2 linked regions of the Pontibacter liquoris genome follow. Each later gene encodes a partner of the first gene's protein in a complex. Links are inferred from orthologs where the notes say so. Each region holds a gene or a part of one and is shown in the gene's direction. Other genes may lie near its edges. The genes, in order: hslV and hslU.

Region 1 (6,392 bases):
CGGAAGAGGAAACGATATTAATTTGCATGCATGGCCGCGCCATGCGTATATTGCTGAGTGTGCTGCTGCGTTATCCTTTAAAGTGCATGGATACGTTCGAGCACCAGAACCTGTGCCTTTACCAGCTCGATTATACCGGCAGCATGTTTGCCGTAAAGCAGTACTGCCAGGTAGCCCACCTGCAGGAAACCCGGCTTTAAAAAGCGGCAAAATAACTTGTGGTAACAAATAAGACGGCTATAGTTTGAATAAACTATTTTTAAATCTAATTTTGGGCTTAATAATTAAGGACCTTTTGGGCGATATAAACAACACGATATTTTATGGCTGAAGTGATACGAATGCCCAAGATGAGCGACACAATGACGGAAGGGGTGATAGCATCTTGGCTCAAAAACGTTGGTGATAAGGTTAATGCTGGTGATGTACTGGCTGAAGTAGAGACCGATAAAGCCACCATGGAACTGGAGTCTTACAACGATGGTACCCTTTTACACATTGGTCCCAAGAAGGGCGATAGTGTACCAGTCGACGCTGTGATTGCCATCATTGGCAAAGAAGGAGAGGACATCTCCGCACTGCTGAGTGGGGGATCGGATGCCGCAGCTCCCGCTGCCAAGGCCGAGGAGAAGGTTCCGGAACCGAAGAAAGAAGAAGCTGCGCCTGCTCCGGCAAAAGAAGCAGCACCGGCAGTAGCAGCCGTTGATACCAGCAACATCAAAGCCTCTGTGATCCGCATGCCGAAGATGAGCGATACCATGACGGAAGGCGTACTGGTGTCGTGGCTGAAGAAAGTAGGCGACAAAGTAACGTCAGGGGATGTGCTGGCAGAAGTGGAAACCGACAAGGCGACCATGGAACTGGAAGCCTACGAAGACGGCACTCTGCTCTATACAGGTGTGAAAGAAGGTGACTCAGTAGCCGTGGATGCCGTTATTGCCGTTATCGGCGAGAAGGGCGCAGATTACCAGGCTTTGCTGGGTGCTGGCTCCGCTAACAAAGAATCCCGCCAGGATGAAGCCAAAACAGAAGCTGGCATTGCAGCCGGCGTAGATGCTGTGACTTCAGAAAAAGTGGAGACAGAGCAGGTTCCAGGCCCTGAAGCACAGGAGCAGACCTCCCAGGGCGCAGGGGCAGAAAACGGCCGTATCAAAGCCTCGCCACTGGCCAAAAAAGTAGCAAAAGAAAAGGGCCTTGCCCTTACCCAGATAAAAGGATCCGGCGAAGGTGGCCGCATTGTGCTGCGCGACGTGGAGAACTTTACGCCAGCAGCTGCACCACAGCAGGCCGCAAAAGCAGCTGCACCGCAGGCCGCTCCGGCAGTAGCCACCGGCATTCCGGCCGACTCTTACGAGGAAGTTGCTGTTTCGCAGATGCGCAAGGTAATTGCCCGCCGTCTGGCCGAAAGCAAATTCTCTGCTCCGCACTTCTACCTGACCATGGAAATTGACATGGACAAGGCCATGGAGGCGCGTGTAAGTATAAATGAAGTATCGCCGGTGAAAGTATCGTTCAATGACCTGGTGATCAAAGCGGCGGCAGCTGCCCTGCGCCAGCACCCGGCGGTGAACTCCTCGTGGCTGGGCGATAAGATCCGTTATAACAAGCAGATAAATATTGGCGTGGCCGTAGCGGTAGAAGAAGGTTTGCTGGTACCGGTGGTACGCAATGCCGACTACAAGTCGCTTTCTGCCATTGCAGCCGAGGTGAAAGACCTGGGTGGCAAAGCCAAGAGCAAGAAACTACAGCCCTCTGACTGGGAAGGAAACACCTTTACCATCTCGAATCTGGGCATGTTCGGCATCGAAGAGTTTACCGCCATCATCAACCCGCCGGATGCCTGCATCATGGCAGTGGGAGGCATCAAGCAAACGCCGGTTGTGCGTAACGGGGAGATCCGCATAGGCAACGTTATGAAAGTGACCTTGTCCTGCGACCACCGCGTGGTAGACGGCGCTGTCGGCTCTGCCTTCCTGCAAACGTTTAAGAACCTGCTGGAAAACCCGGTGCGCATCCTGGTGTAATCCTGCTGGCAAAGTATAAGTAAACAAAAAGCCCTTCCGGAAATGGAAGGGCTTTTTGTTTAAACCAGGGTGCATTCCATTACTTACCGGAAGTATACTTGCGGATGAGCGCCCGACTTTTGATTCCGGCTTCTTTCATGTCTTTTTCTTTCCAGCGGCCTGTATCGCGGGCCGTGGGCAACAGTACCGAACAGGTTTCATCTTTATCTGACACCGACCAGGTGATCCAGCTGATCTTGTTCTTTTCGGCCCAGTCTAGCCATTTTGTCCATTCCTCCATATTGATGGGCCCATCGCCGGAGGCTTCCATACCGGCTGATTCCGAAATAAAGATCGGAATGCCTTTGCCTAGCGCGTAATTGCACCGGTCGCGGAGCGCTTGTTTGTGGGTGGCGGCATAAAAATGCACGGTATACATCAGGTTATCAAAGCCAGTAAGCGGCGCATCAGCCACCAGGTGAATGTCCTGATCCCAGTGCGGGGAGCCCACCAGGATCACATTGTCGGGGTCTATGGCTCTGATGACGGCAATTATTTGTTCGGAATAAGCCTTCACTTCGTCCCAGCTTTCCTGGTCCGGCTCGTTGAAGATCTCGTAAATGACGTTCGGTTTATCGCCATACGTTTGGGCCATCTCTGTAAAAAAAGTCTTGGCTTCTTTCAGGTTGATGTTGTGGCTGTGCCAGTCGATGATCACATATACATCGTTTTGAATGGCGCCTTCTACAACCGCTTTGATTTTCTCTTTCGACCAGTCGGGTTTTTCCAGGTAGCCGTTTTTGGGTTCTATGCCCATGGCCGCCCGTACCACCGACACATTCCAGTCGTTGCGCAGCCATTTCACCGATGCGGAGTTATAAAAACGTGGCCAGAAATTATGCCAGCCATAGCTCATGCCCCGCAACACCACAGCATTCCCTTTTTCATCCGTCAGTTGCGTACCCGTAACCGACAGCTTGCCGTGATTCTTCACGGAATGTGCCGTCGCTGCCGTGGTGCTCCACAAAAGGAGCAAAGCGGCTACCAGTAGTTTTCCTTTCATATGTTTCTTCTTCAGTACCAAAGCATTAATTTATATATTCTAACTAGCATATTTATATTTGGCATGAATAAAATTGTAGTACCATGAAGTATAGCACGAAAGCGAGCTTCTGAAGCGTTGCTGGTTATACTTGCCCGTGCTTTTATAAAACAAATACTAGCATCCTTAGGCAGATTGCTGGCAGCAGGGCAAAGGCCGGCGTATGGACAATTTGGCACATCAGGCGGCTTTGGCTTTTTGTTTGAGATAGCTTGACTTACAAGACAGCAAGTATAACGTATAGCTGTATTCACCTGAGTAAAAAGACACACATGACCAAAATAAGATCAACCACCGTTTGCGGCATTTACCACAACGGTGAAGTAGCGCTTGGTGCTGATGGGCAGGCCACCATGGACAAGCACATTGCCAAGAGCAACGTTAAAAAGATCCGGAAGCTGCTGGATGGCAAAATAGTGACAGGTTTTGCCGGCTCCACTGCCGACGCGTTTACATTGCTGGAGCGTTTCGAAGAAAAGCTGAATGCCTACCAGAGCAACATGAAGCGCGCCGCCATTGAGCTGGCCAAGGATTGGCGCAAAGACCAGTACCTGCGCAAGCTGGAAGCCATGATGGTGGTTGCCAATAAAGAGGAACTGCTCATTATCTCTGGCACAGGCGATGTGCTGGAGCCCGATAACCAGATCGCGGCCATTGGTTCAGGAAGTATGTATGCCCATGCCGCCGCACTGGCACTCAAGAAACACGCGCCGCATTTATCGGCCGAGGAAATGGTGCGCGAAGCCCTCAACATTGCCGCCGACATCTGCATCTATACCAACCATAACCTCATCATTGAGAAGCCAGCCAAATAAGCAAAAAAGTTAATGAGTTAAAAGGTTAGAATGGGTAGGGGCCCGGGATCGGGTTCGTCTTCATGCTCAACCTTATAGCGGCAATTAACGAATAACGAACATTGAATAAGAAAATATATCTTACCTTTGCGGACCCATGTAACCCTGTAGCGGTTGCTTTAAGCTAATGAATATGGAAGTAACAAATTTTTTAAAGAAACACTACAAGCACTTTAACGCAGCCGCTTTGATAGATGCTGCCGAAGGATACAAAACGCACCTGAACGAAGGTGGTAAAATGATGATCACACTGGCCGGCGCTATGTCTACGGCAGAGCTGGGCATTATACTTGCCGAGATGATCCGCCAGGACAAAGTGCAGGCCATTACCTGTACCGGTGCTAACCTGGAAGAGGATATCTTTAACCTGGTGGCCCACGATTTTTATGAGCGCATTCCGCACTACCGCGACCTGACTCCGCAGGACGAGGAAGATTTGCTGAACCGCCACATGAACCGTGTAACTGATACCTGTATTCCGGAAGAAGAGGCCATGCGTCGCATTGAGCACACCGTGCTAAAATTCTGGGAAAAGGCCGATGCAGAGGGAAAAGCTTACTTCCCGCACGAGTTCTTCTACCAGATCCTGCTGAGCGGCGAACTGGAGCAGTACTACCAGATCGACCCGAAGAACAGCTGGATGCTGGAAGCGGCTAAAAAGAACTTGCCGATCTTTGTACCGGGTTGGGAAGATTCTACGCTGGGTAACATCTACTCCGGCCACGTGATCAGCGGCGATATCAAGAATGTGCATACCATGAAAACCGGTATCCAGTACATGATCGAGCTGGCCGATTTTTATACCAACAACGCGACGGACGAATCAAAGATCGGTTTCTTCCAGATCGGTGGCGGTATTGCCGGCGACTTCCCGATCTGCGTGGTGCCAATGCTGCACCAGGATCTGCAACGCACCAGCGTGCCGCTTTGGGGTTATTTCTGCCAGATATCTGATTCAACGACCAGCTATGGTTCTTACTCCGGCGCTGTGCCAAACGAAAAGATCACCTGGGGTAAGCTGGGCAAGGATACGCCTAAGTTCGTAATCGAGTCGGATGCTACTATTGTGGCGCCGCTTATTTTCGCTATCATCCTGGATATGTAATCCGGAATAGTTTATACTATAAAAGCCTGGGAAGTATACTTTCCAGGCTTTTGTGTTTTTAGTACGAGCTTGTGCTAATTTGTTTTAAAACTGTTAGCCACAACAGTTAGCACATCAGGCAGTCATATACTTGTAGTGCGCTCCTTTAGGCGATAAATTCGCGCCGGCCAAACCGAAATTCTTCTTCCTTCAAAAAATATTCGCCGCATTTCTGCAGGATGGTGAGGTTCTCAATCTTGATCTCCCAGTTAAAGTTAAACTGGCACAGGAACGACAGAACAGGGCCGAGCATTTCAGGGGTAGTATCGCCAAGGGCTAGTGAAATGTGAGGAAGCCAGAGATTAGGATTGTAGTATAAACCCATCTCGCTGCTCATTTCTGATATTTCACGGTGCAAGCGGGCATGCAGCTGGTTAATAGGAGGGGTGCGCAGCACAGGAATATAAACCACCGGACTCTGCCCCGGAAATACGCCAAGGCCGGTGGTCCGAACAGTAATAGAAGGTGTTTCCAGGCTTACCTGGTCCAGGTAATGCTTCAGCTCCTCCATATCGGGGACCTCGGCCGTGAGAAGCGTCAGGTGGGCATACGGCGTCATCTTCACGCCTGTTAAGCCAAATTTCTTTTCCAGGTGTCCGGTTAATTCCAATACCCGTTCGGAATGATCCTCATCTAAAAGCGAAGTGATCGCAATCATAAAAAATGTAGTGAGAGTGATTTAATAGCGGATGCCTGAAGTAGTATACGTTTGCTATGAAACGAGTTTAGCAGGCATTGGTTCACTTGCTTTACCTTTGCTATACTTGTTTGAGCCGGGTATACCAGCTCCTATACTGGCTCCAACAGGCTCCATCGGTTTAGCCCACAAGCTATTGTCCTAGAACGCATGGCCGCATACTTTAAAACAAACCAACTTCGGATTTCCGGATTTAAATTGAATTGCCTGCGACTTGGGTGTGTTAGTGTTGCGCGTATACTTTATAGCTGCCATAAAATTAAGTACCTTTACCCCTCGAATTAAGAACAGTATTACATGATTTCCATAAACAACCTCAGTTTCCATTTCGGTAGTCGCCCCATGTACGAGGATGCCAACCTCCACATCAAGCCTAAAGACAAGATCGGTTTGATCGGCCTGAACGGAACGGGCAAATCTACGCTGCTGCGCATTATTGTGGGCGAGTACAAACCGGATGGAGGCAGTATCCAGATGAGCAAAGAAACTACCATCGGTTTTCTGAACCAGGATCTGCTCAGTTATGAAACCCATGAAAGTATACTGTCGGTAGCCATGCAGGCCTTTGACGAGGCGCTGCAGCTGCAGCACC
Region 2 (6,528 bases), on another replicon or contig:
CCGAAGGATGGGCCATCGGCCGGTATCGCTATTTTTACCTCGATTGCGTCGGTGTTTACGCAACGCAAAGTAAAATCGCGCCTGGCTATGACCGGCGAGATCACGCTGCGCGGCAAAGTGCTACCGGTAGGCGGCATCAAAGAGAAGATACTGGCAGCCAAGCGCGCAGGCATTACGGACATTATCCTTTGCCAGAAAAACAGGAAGGACATCAACGAGATTCCCGAGCAGTACATCAAAGGCCTCCACATCCATTATGTAGACCGTGTGGATGAAGTAGTGAAAATTGCGCTGCTGAAGGAAAAAGTGAAAAATCCGCTGAAGCTAACGGTAACGGAAGAAGCAAAGGCTGTGGTGGAGTAAGCTGAATTCTGAATAACTGAATTCTGAACAAGTGATTGAGCGAATTTATACTTGCCCTTTCCCCACTGTCATCCTGAAAGGATCCTAGTGGCAAGATGCATCAGCTGCTCATGTTGCCTCCAGGATCTTTTCAAGATGATAGGACTTAAAATATTCAGGTATTCAAAAGTCAGTTATTCAAAATTTAAAAACCCATGTACAAGGCCGCCCTTATACTTTGCTCACTGCTGGGGCTCGCGCTCACAGCACATGCGCAGGTAGGCGGGCAGCGTGGTTTTCCGTTTCTGGAGTTGCCGGTTAGTGCCAAACAAGCTGCCCTTGGCGGGGTGAATGTAAGCGCCGGCGCGCACGATGTAAGTATGGTGGGTGCTAACCCGGCTTTGCTGAACGAGGAGATGGACAACCAGTTGAGCCTGGGGTATGTGGGCTACCTGGCCGATATCAGGCAGAGCAACCTGGCGTATGCGTTTAAGACGAAGCAGCATGGCCGCTGGGCAGCAAGTATAAACTACCTCAACTACGGCGATTTTGTGCAGCGCGACGCCACCGGGGCAGCAGAAGGCAGCTTCCGGGCAAATGATTACACGTTAGCGATCACGCATGCCCGGCAAATGGACGCTTTCACGATAGGAGCTACGGCAAAAATGGCTGTATCAAGTATAGCGGGAAACAAAGCGGTGGGAATGCTGGCCGATGCAGGCGTGGCGTTTAAGCATCCGGAGAAAGAATTTAGGGTAGGGCTGGCGTTTAAAAATATCGGCTACCAGGTAAAACCCTATGATGATGGCGAGCGGCAGCCGATGCCCTTTGATGCGCAGATGGGCCTGAGCTACAAACCCGAGCACATGCCCGTGCGGCTCTCGCTTACCGCGCACCGACTATACGAATTCGACATCGTGTACCTGGACCCGAACGCAAAAGGGCAGCTGGATGAGCATGGCAACGAAGTGAAGGAAGAGAAAAAGCTGGGAGATAAGATTGCGCGCCATTTTGTGGCCGGAGCCGAGTTTGTGTTCAGCAAGAATTTTCAGCTGCGCGCCGGCTACAACCACCTGCGCCGCAAAGAGCTGCGGCTCGATACCCGGTCGGGCGGGGCAGGTTTTTCGGCAGGTGCTATGCTGCGCGTGCGGGCCTTTGAGCTCAACTACAGCAGCGCTTTTTTCCACCCGTCCGGCGCAACCCACTACATTACCGTGAGCACCAACACCCGTACGTTTTTGAAAAGGAAGAAAAAGACACAAGTATCAAGACGTTAGTATCAAGACATTAGACACAAGACTTTATACTTGGGAGCAGGTCAATTTATACTTCATGGCTTCAAAGGTGTAAGTATACATGTATTGCACCTTCAATTTATTGGCTATGCAACAAGTACAGCAGCCAGGTGCGCTTTTGACGATTTTTTATTTGAGCGTTCAGCGAGTGGGGGTAGGGGCCCCCTTTAGACAAATCGTCTTGATTCTTTTGCTTCCTTTTCTCTTTATAGAGGGCCCTACCCCCATCAAGGAGAAAAGGAAGGCCTAGCCGGCGAGGCGAAAGCTAACAAAGAGCATAAAAAGTTAATTCACGTAATAACTCCTATACATAAGGAGTTACTTATAATATCTTACTGTGACGATAATTGGGTCGCATCAAGACCTGATTTTAAACAAAGGAAATTACCATGTTAGAAAATATCGCATCCTTAACACCAGTTCAGATCGTAGCGGAGCTGGACAAATACATCATCGGGCAAAAAGACGCCAAACGCAACGTAGCCATTGCGCTGCGCAACCGCTGGCGCCGCATGAATGCGGATGAAAGCATTCAGCGCGAAATCGTGCCCAACAACATCCTGATGATCGGGGCAACGGGGGTAGGTAAAACCGAGATTGCCCGCCGCCTGGCCAAGATCGCTGATGCGCCGTTTACCAAAGTTGAAGCCTCTAAGTTTACCGAAGTAGGCTACGTGGGCCGCGACGTGGAAAGTATGGTGCGCGACCTGGTAGAGCAGTCGGTGAACATGGTGAAGACGCGCAAGAAAGAAGATGTGAAACAGAAAGCTGCCGAGCTGGTGGAAGACATCATCCTGGATGCGCTCATTCCGCCCATCCAGGGCCGCAATGCCTCGCCTGTTTCCATCAGTTCTGATCCGCACGCCATGCCCGATAATGATTACGAACTGAACGAGCGCACCCGCGAGAAATTCCGGATAAAGATCCGCAACGGCGAACTGGAAGACCGTAAGATCGAGATCCGGATCCAGCAGAGCGCTATGCCCGGTATGGGCGTGATGGGCCCCGGAATGGACGAGGCCTCGATGATGAACATCCAGGAGATGATCAGCGGCATGATGCCTAAAAAGACCAAGAAGCGTAAAGTAACCATTGCCGAAGCCCGCAAGATCCTGCTGGAAGAAGAAGCTTCCAAGCTCATTGATATGGACGAGGTGAAAGAAGAAGCGATCTTTAAGGCCGAAAACTCCGGTGTGATCTTCATTGACGAGATCGATAAAGTAGCCAGCTCCAGCAAAAAAGGCGGCGGCGGCCCCGATGTGAGCCGCGAAGGCGTGCAGCGCGACCTGTTGCCGATTGTAGAAGGCTCTGCCGTGAATACCAAGTATGGCGTGATCAACACCGACCATATTCTGTTTATTGCGGCCGGCGCGTTCCACGTGGCCAAGCCCTCTGACCTGATTCCCGAGCTGCAGGGACGTTTCCCGATCCGTGTGGAGCTGGACAGCCTGACCAAAGACGATTTTTACCAGATCCTGAAGTTTCCGAAAAACGCCCTGACCAAGCAATACGTGGCCTTGTTGGCGGCAGAAGGGGTGGAGCTGGCCTTTCACGACGAGGCGCTGGACGAAATAGCTTCCATTGCATTTGAGGTAAACGCCGAAGTGGAGAACATTGGCGCCCGCCGCCTGCACACGGTGATGAGCCGCCTGCTCAACGACATCCTCTTTGATGTGCCGGACAAAATAGGAGCCAACGCTCACATCCTGGTAGACCGCGCCATGGTGCAGGAAAAACTTTCCGGCATGGTGAAAAACCGCGACCTGAGCCAGTATATTCTGTAGTTAGAAAGTTAGAAGGTTAGAAAGTTAAAGAGTTGCAGTTTTTGTAGGGACTAGTCGCGACCTGTCCAATCGTGCACAGGCTTGCTAAAGAACTGGCGCGGGTATTAACTGGTGCCTTTAGCCAGGCGAGTCTCCGGACGCGCGTGAATTGGCTTATACTTGCAGCTATACTTTAAGAGCTGGTGTTTCTGTGATGGCAGAGGCACCAGCTTTTTTCGTTGGCAAAACCTCTTCACAAAGTATAGGTATAACCTCAACTCAATTCGTATCCGTAACTTAGGATGAGAGCTTTGACTTTTTAACGCTTTAACTTTCTAACTTCTAAACTCTCTAACTCCCATGAATCTCTACATCATCACCGGCGCCAGCAAAGGCATAGGCAAGGCCATTGCAGAAGAACTCCTGAAAGACGATCGCAACCATGTGGTAGGCGTGTCACGGACCAGCAGCATCGAACACCCCAACTACCGCCACCAGCCCCTCGACCTGTCGGATGTACCGGCTGTAGAGCACAACCTGCAGAAAGTGTTCGTGCCTTATCCGGATGCTGAAAAGCTGGTGCTGATCAACAATGCGGGTGTGCTGGGCGATATCGGGTATGTGGGCGAGGACATGCCCAATGAGCGCTTTGAATTTGTGTTTGATGTAAACGTGGTGGTGCCGGCCATGCTGATGAACACCTTTCTGCAGGTATACCGGGAGCATCCGGCTGAAAAAGTGATTGTGAATGTGAGCTCCGGTGCCGGGCAGCACCCGATCGATGGCTGGGCCAGCTACTGCGCTTCCAAAGCGGCCCTCGACATGCTTTCGCAAACCGTGCAGTTGGAGCAGGACAAACGCGGTTCGGGCGTGAAAGTATACGCGCTGTCGCCGGGCGTGGTAGACACGCAGATGCAGGAGAATATCCGGGAAAGTGATGCGGCAAAATTCAGCACTGTAGAAAAATTCCGCAACTACAAAGCCCATAACGAGCTGGCCTCGCCTAAAGAAGTCGGGCGCAAGATCGTGCACTTCCTGCATCACACCAGCAAGTATAACGATGTGCTGGTATCGGTACGGAACATGTAAAGTATAAAGTTGCTAACCCACCTCCAATCCCTAGGGGGAGGTAAGGCCGTTAAGTTCTACTTTTTTGTCATCCTGAAAGGATCTTGTGGGCAAGCCGCAAAGCTTAACCTCCGGGGGTAGGGGCCCTCTTTTTCTTCCAAGATTCTTAACAGAATGACAGTGCTTTTTGTGCTTATCCTTTTAGTACTTAACAGCCTTGCCTTTAGGGAGAGGAAATTCATTTTGCAGACGGCTGGCGCAACTTTTCGAACTTGTGCCTTTTTATAATGTGGAGTCTCTCTGACTTCACGGGCTCGCAGCGCCCTATACTTATTCTGCAAATCCCTTTTGATTATTCCTCACCCTGCGAGGTAAGGCCGTTAAGTCTTGACAAATTAAGCTTACAAAACTCTGTTATTCTGCAAAGAAACCTGCTGGAAAGAGAGGGACCCTGTCCCTGGGAGTCTATGCCGTTGCTACTTGCCTACAAGATTCCTCGCAACAAATGCGGGATCTGTGATTTACAGGATGGCAAAAAGTAGCACTGAACAGCCCTTTTTCCTGGGAGTCAAAGGGGGCGTTTACCTATGTCGATTTATACTTCACTCAGTTCATCACCCCGTTAAAACACAGTTTATCTGCCGTGCTATTGCGCTTTTCGGTTTTTATCCTAAACTTATAGGGCTTTTAAACGCCTTATCTAAAGCGCATCTTATACTTTCCTTACCATTACTCAAAACCATGGAAAATACCCAGATCAAAACATTTGAAGAATACAAATCAGCTTACAACCACAGTGTGCAGGACCCGGAAGGCTTTTGGGCCAACATTGCCGAAACCTTTACCTGGCGCAAAAAGTGGGACAAAGTGCTGGAGTGGAATTTTGAGGAGCCCGATGTGAAATGGTTTATCGGGGGCAAGCTCAACATCACTGAAAACTGCCTGGACCGCCACCTGAAAACCCGCGGCAATAAGCTGGCTTTGATCTGGGAACCCAACGACCCGAAAGAGCGCTATGTGCGCTTTACCTACAAAGAGCTGCATGAGCGTGTGTGCCAGTTTGCCAACGTGCTGAAGAAGAACGGCATCCGCAAAGGCGACCGCGTGTGCATTTACATGCCCATGATACCCGAGCTGGCGTTTGCTGTACTGGCCTGTGCCCGCATCGGCGCGATTCACTCGGTTATTTTTGCCGGTTTCTCGGCCGTAAGTATGGCCGACAGGATCAACGATGCCGGCGCGAAGATGGTGTTGACCTCGGATGGCCTGAACCGCGGCTCCAAGCAGATACCGGTAAAGCGGGTGGTGGATGAGGCGCTGGAAACCTGCCCGACCGTAGAGAAAGTGATTGTGGTAGAGCGCCTGGGCTGGGCCGTGAACATGGTAGAGGGCCGTGATGTGTGGTACCACGACGAAACAAAGGACGTGAGCAAAGACTGCCCTGCCGAAGAAATGGACGCCGAAGACATGCTGTTTATACTTTATACCTCCGGCTCCACGGGCAAACCGAAAGGCGTGGTGCATACCTGCGGCGGCTATATGGTATATGCCCAGTATACCTTTAGCAACGTGTTTCAGTACCAGGAAAGTGATGTATACTGGTGCACCGCCGATATCGGCTGGATCACGGGCCATACATATCTGCTGTACGGCCCGCTGCTGGCCGGTGCCACCACGCTGATGTTTGAAGGCGTGCCCACCTACCCGGATATGGGCCGTTTCTGGCAGGTATGCGACAAGTATGGCGTGTCCATTTTCTATACTGCGCCAACCGCTATCCGCTCGCTCATGAGTGGCGATATCGATGATGTGCTTTCCTATAGCCTGGACTCGCTGCGGGTGCTGGGCTCGGTTGGCGAGCCTATCAACGAGGAGGCCTGGCACTGGTATCATACCCACGTGGGCAAAGAGCGCTGTCCGCTGGTAGACACCTGGTGGCAAACCGAAACGGGTGGCATTATGATCTCTTCGCTGGCCAATATTACACCCATCAAGCCGGCGCACGCTGCTTTCCCGTTGCCCGGCATTCAGCCGGTGTTGCTCGACAGCGATGGCAAAGA

What was found.
Region 2: the proteins of hslV (region 1) and hslU are in contact, whole or in part, in a solved structure (PDB 1G4A), measured with the Escherichia coli proteins. The link is inferred for Pontibacter liquoris from one-to-one orthologs.

The regions. Positions count from the first base shown.
Region 1 is NZ_JALEBG010000001.1:1,878,553-1,884,944, forward strand. Bases 2,344-5,148 are described here. They hold hslV (ATP-dependent protease subunit HslV), read left to right. Parts: upstream 2,344-3,377; coding sequence 3,378-3,920; downstream 3,921-5,148. Other genes in these bases: LWL52_RS07805 (glycoside hydrolase family 5 protein), read right to left, coding at 2,344-3,066; LWL52_RS07815 (deoxyhypusine synthase family protein), read left to right, coding at 4,093-5,064. Outside these bases: LWL52_RS07795 (histidine phosphatase family protein), read left to right, coding at 1-200; LWL52_RS07800 (pyruvate dehydrogenase complex dihydrolipoamide acetyltransferase), read left to right, coding at 324-2,024; more of LWL52_RS07805, read right to left, coding at 2,104-2,343; LWL52_RS07820 (2'-5' RNA ligase family protein), read right to left, coding at 5,210-5,761; ribosomal protection-like ABC-F family protein, read left to right, coding at 6,098-6,392. UniProt on the Escherichia coli protein: Protease subunit of a proteasome-like degradation complex believed to be a general protein degrading machinery. The complex has been shown to be involved in the specific degradation of heat shock induced transcription factors such as RpoH and SulA.
Region 2 is NZ_JALEBG010000003.1:254,945-261,472, reverse strand. What follows is about bases 1,283-4,223. They hold hslU (ATP-dependent protease ATPase subunit HslU), read left to right. Parts: upstream 1,283-2,026; coding sequence 2,027-3,421; downstream 3,422-4,223. Other genes in these bases: LWL52_RS18105 (SDR family NAD(P)-dependent oxidoreductase), read left to right, coding at 3,761-4,223; porQ (type IX secretion system protein PorQ), read left to right, coding at 1,283-1,619. Outside these bases: lon (endopeptidase La), read left to right, coding at 1-363; more of porQ, read left to right, coding at 558-1,282; more of LWL52_RS18105, read left to right, coding at 4,224-4,489; acs (acetate--CoA ligase), read left to right, coding at 5,210-6,528. UniProt on the Escherichia coli protein: ATPase subunit of a proteasome-like degradation complex; this subunit has chaperone activity. The binding of ATP and its subsequent hydrolysis by HslU are essential for unfolding of protein substrates subsequently hydrolyzed by HslV.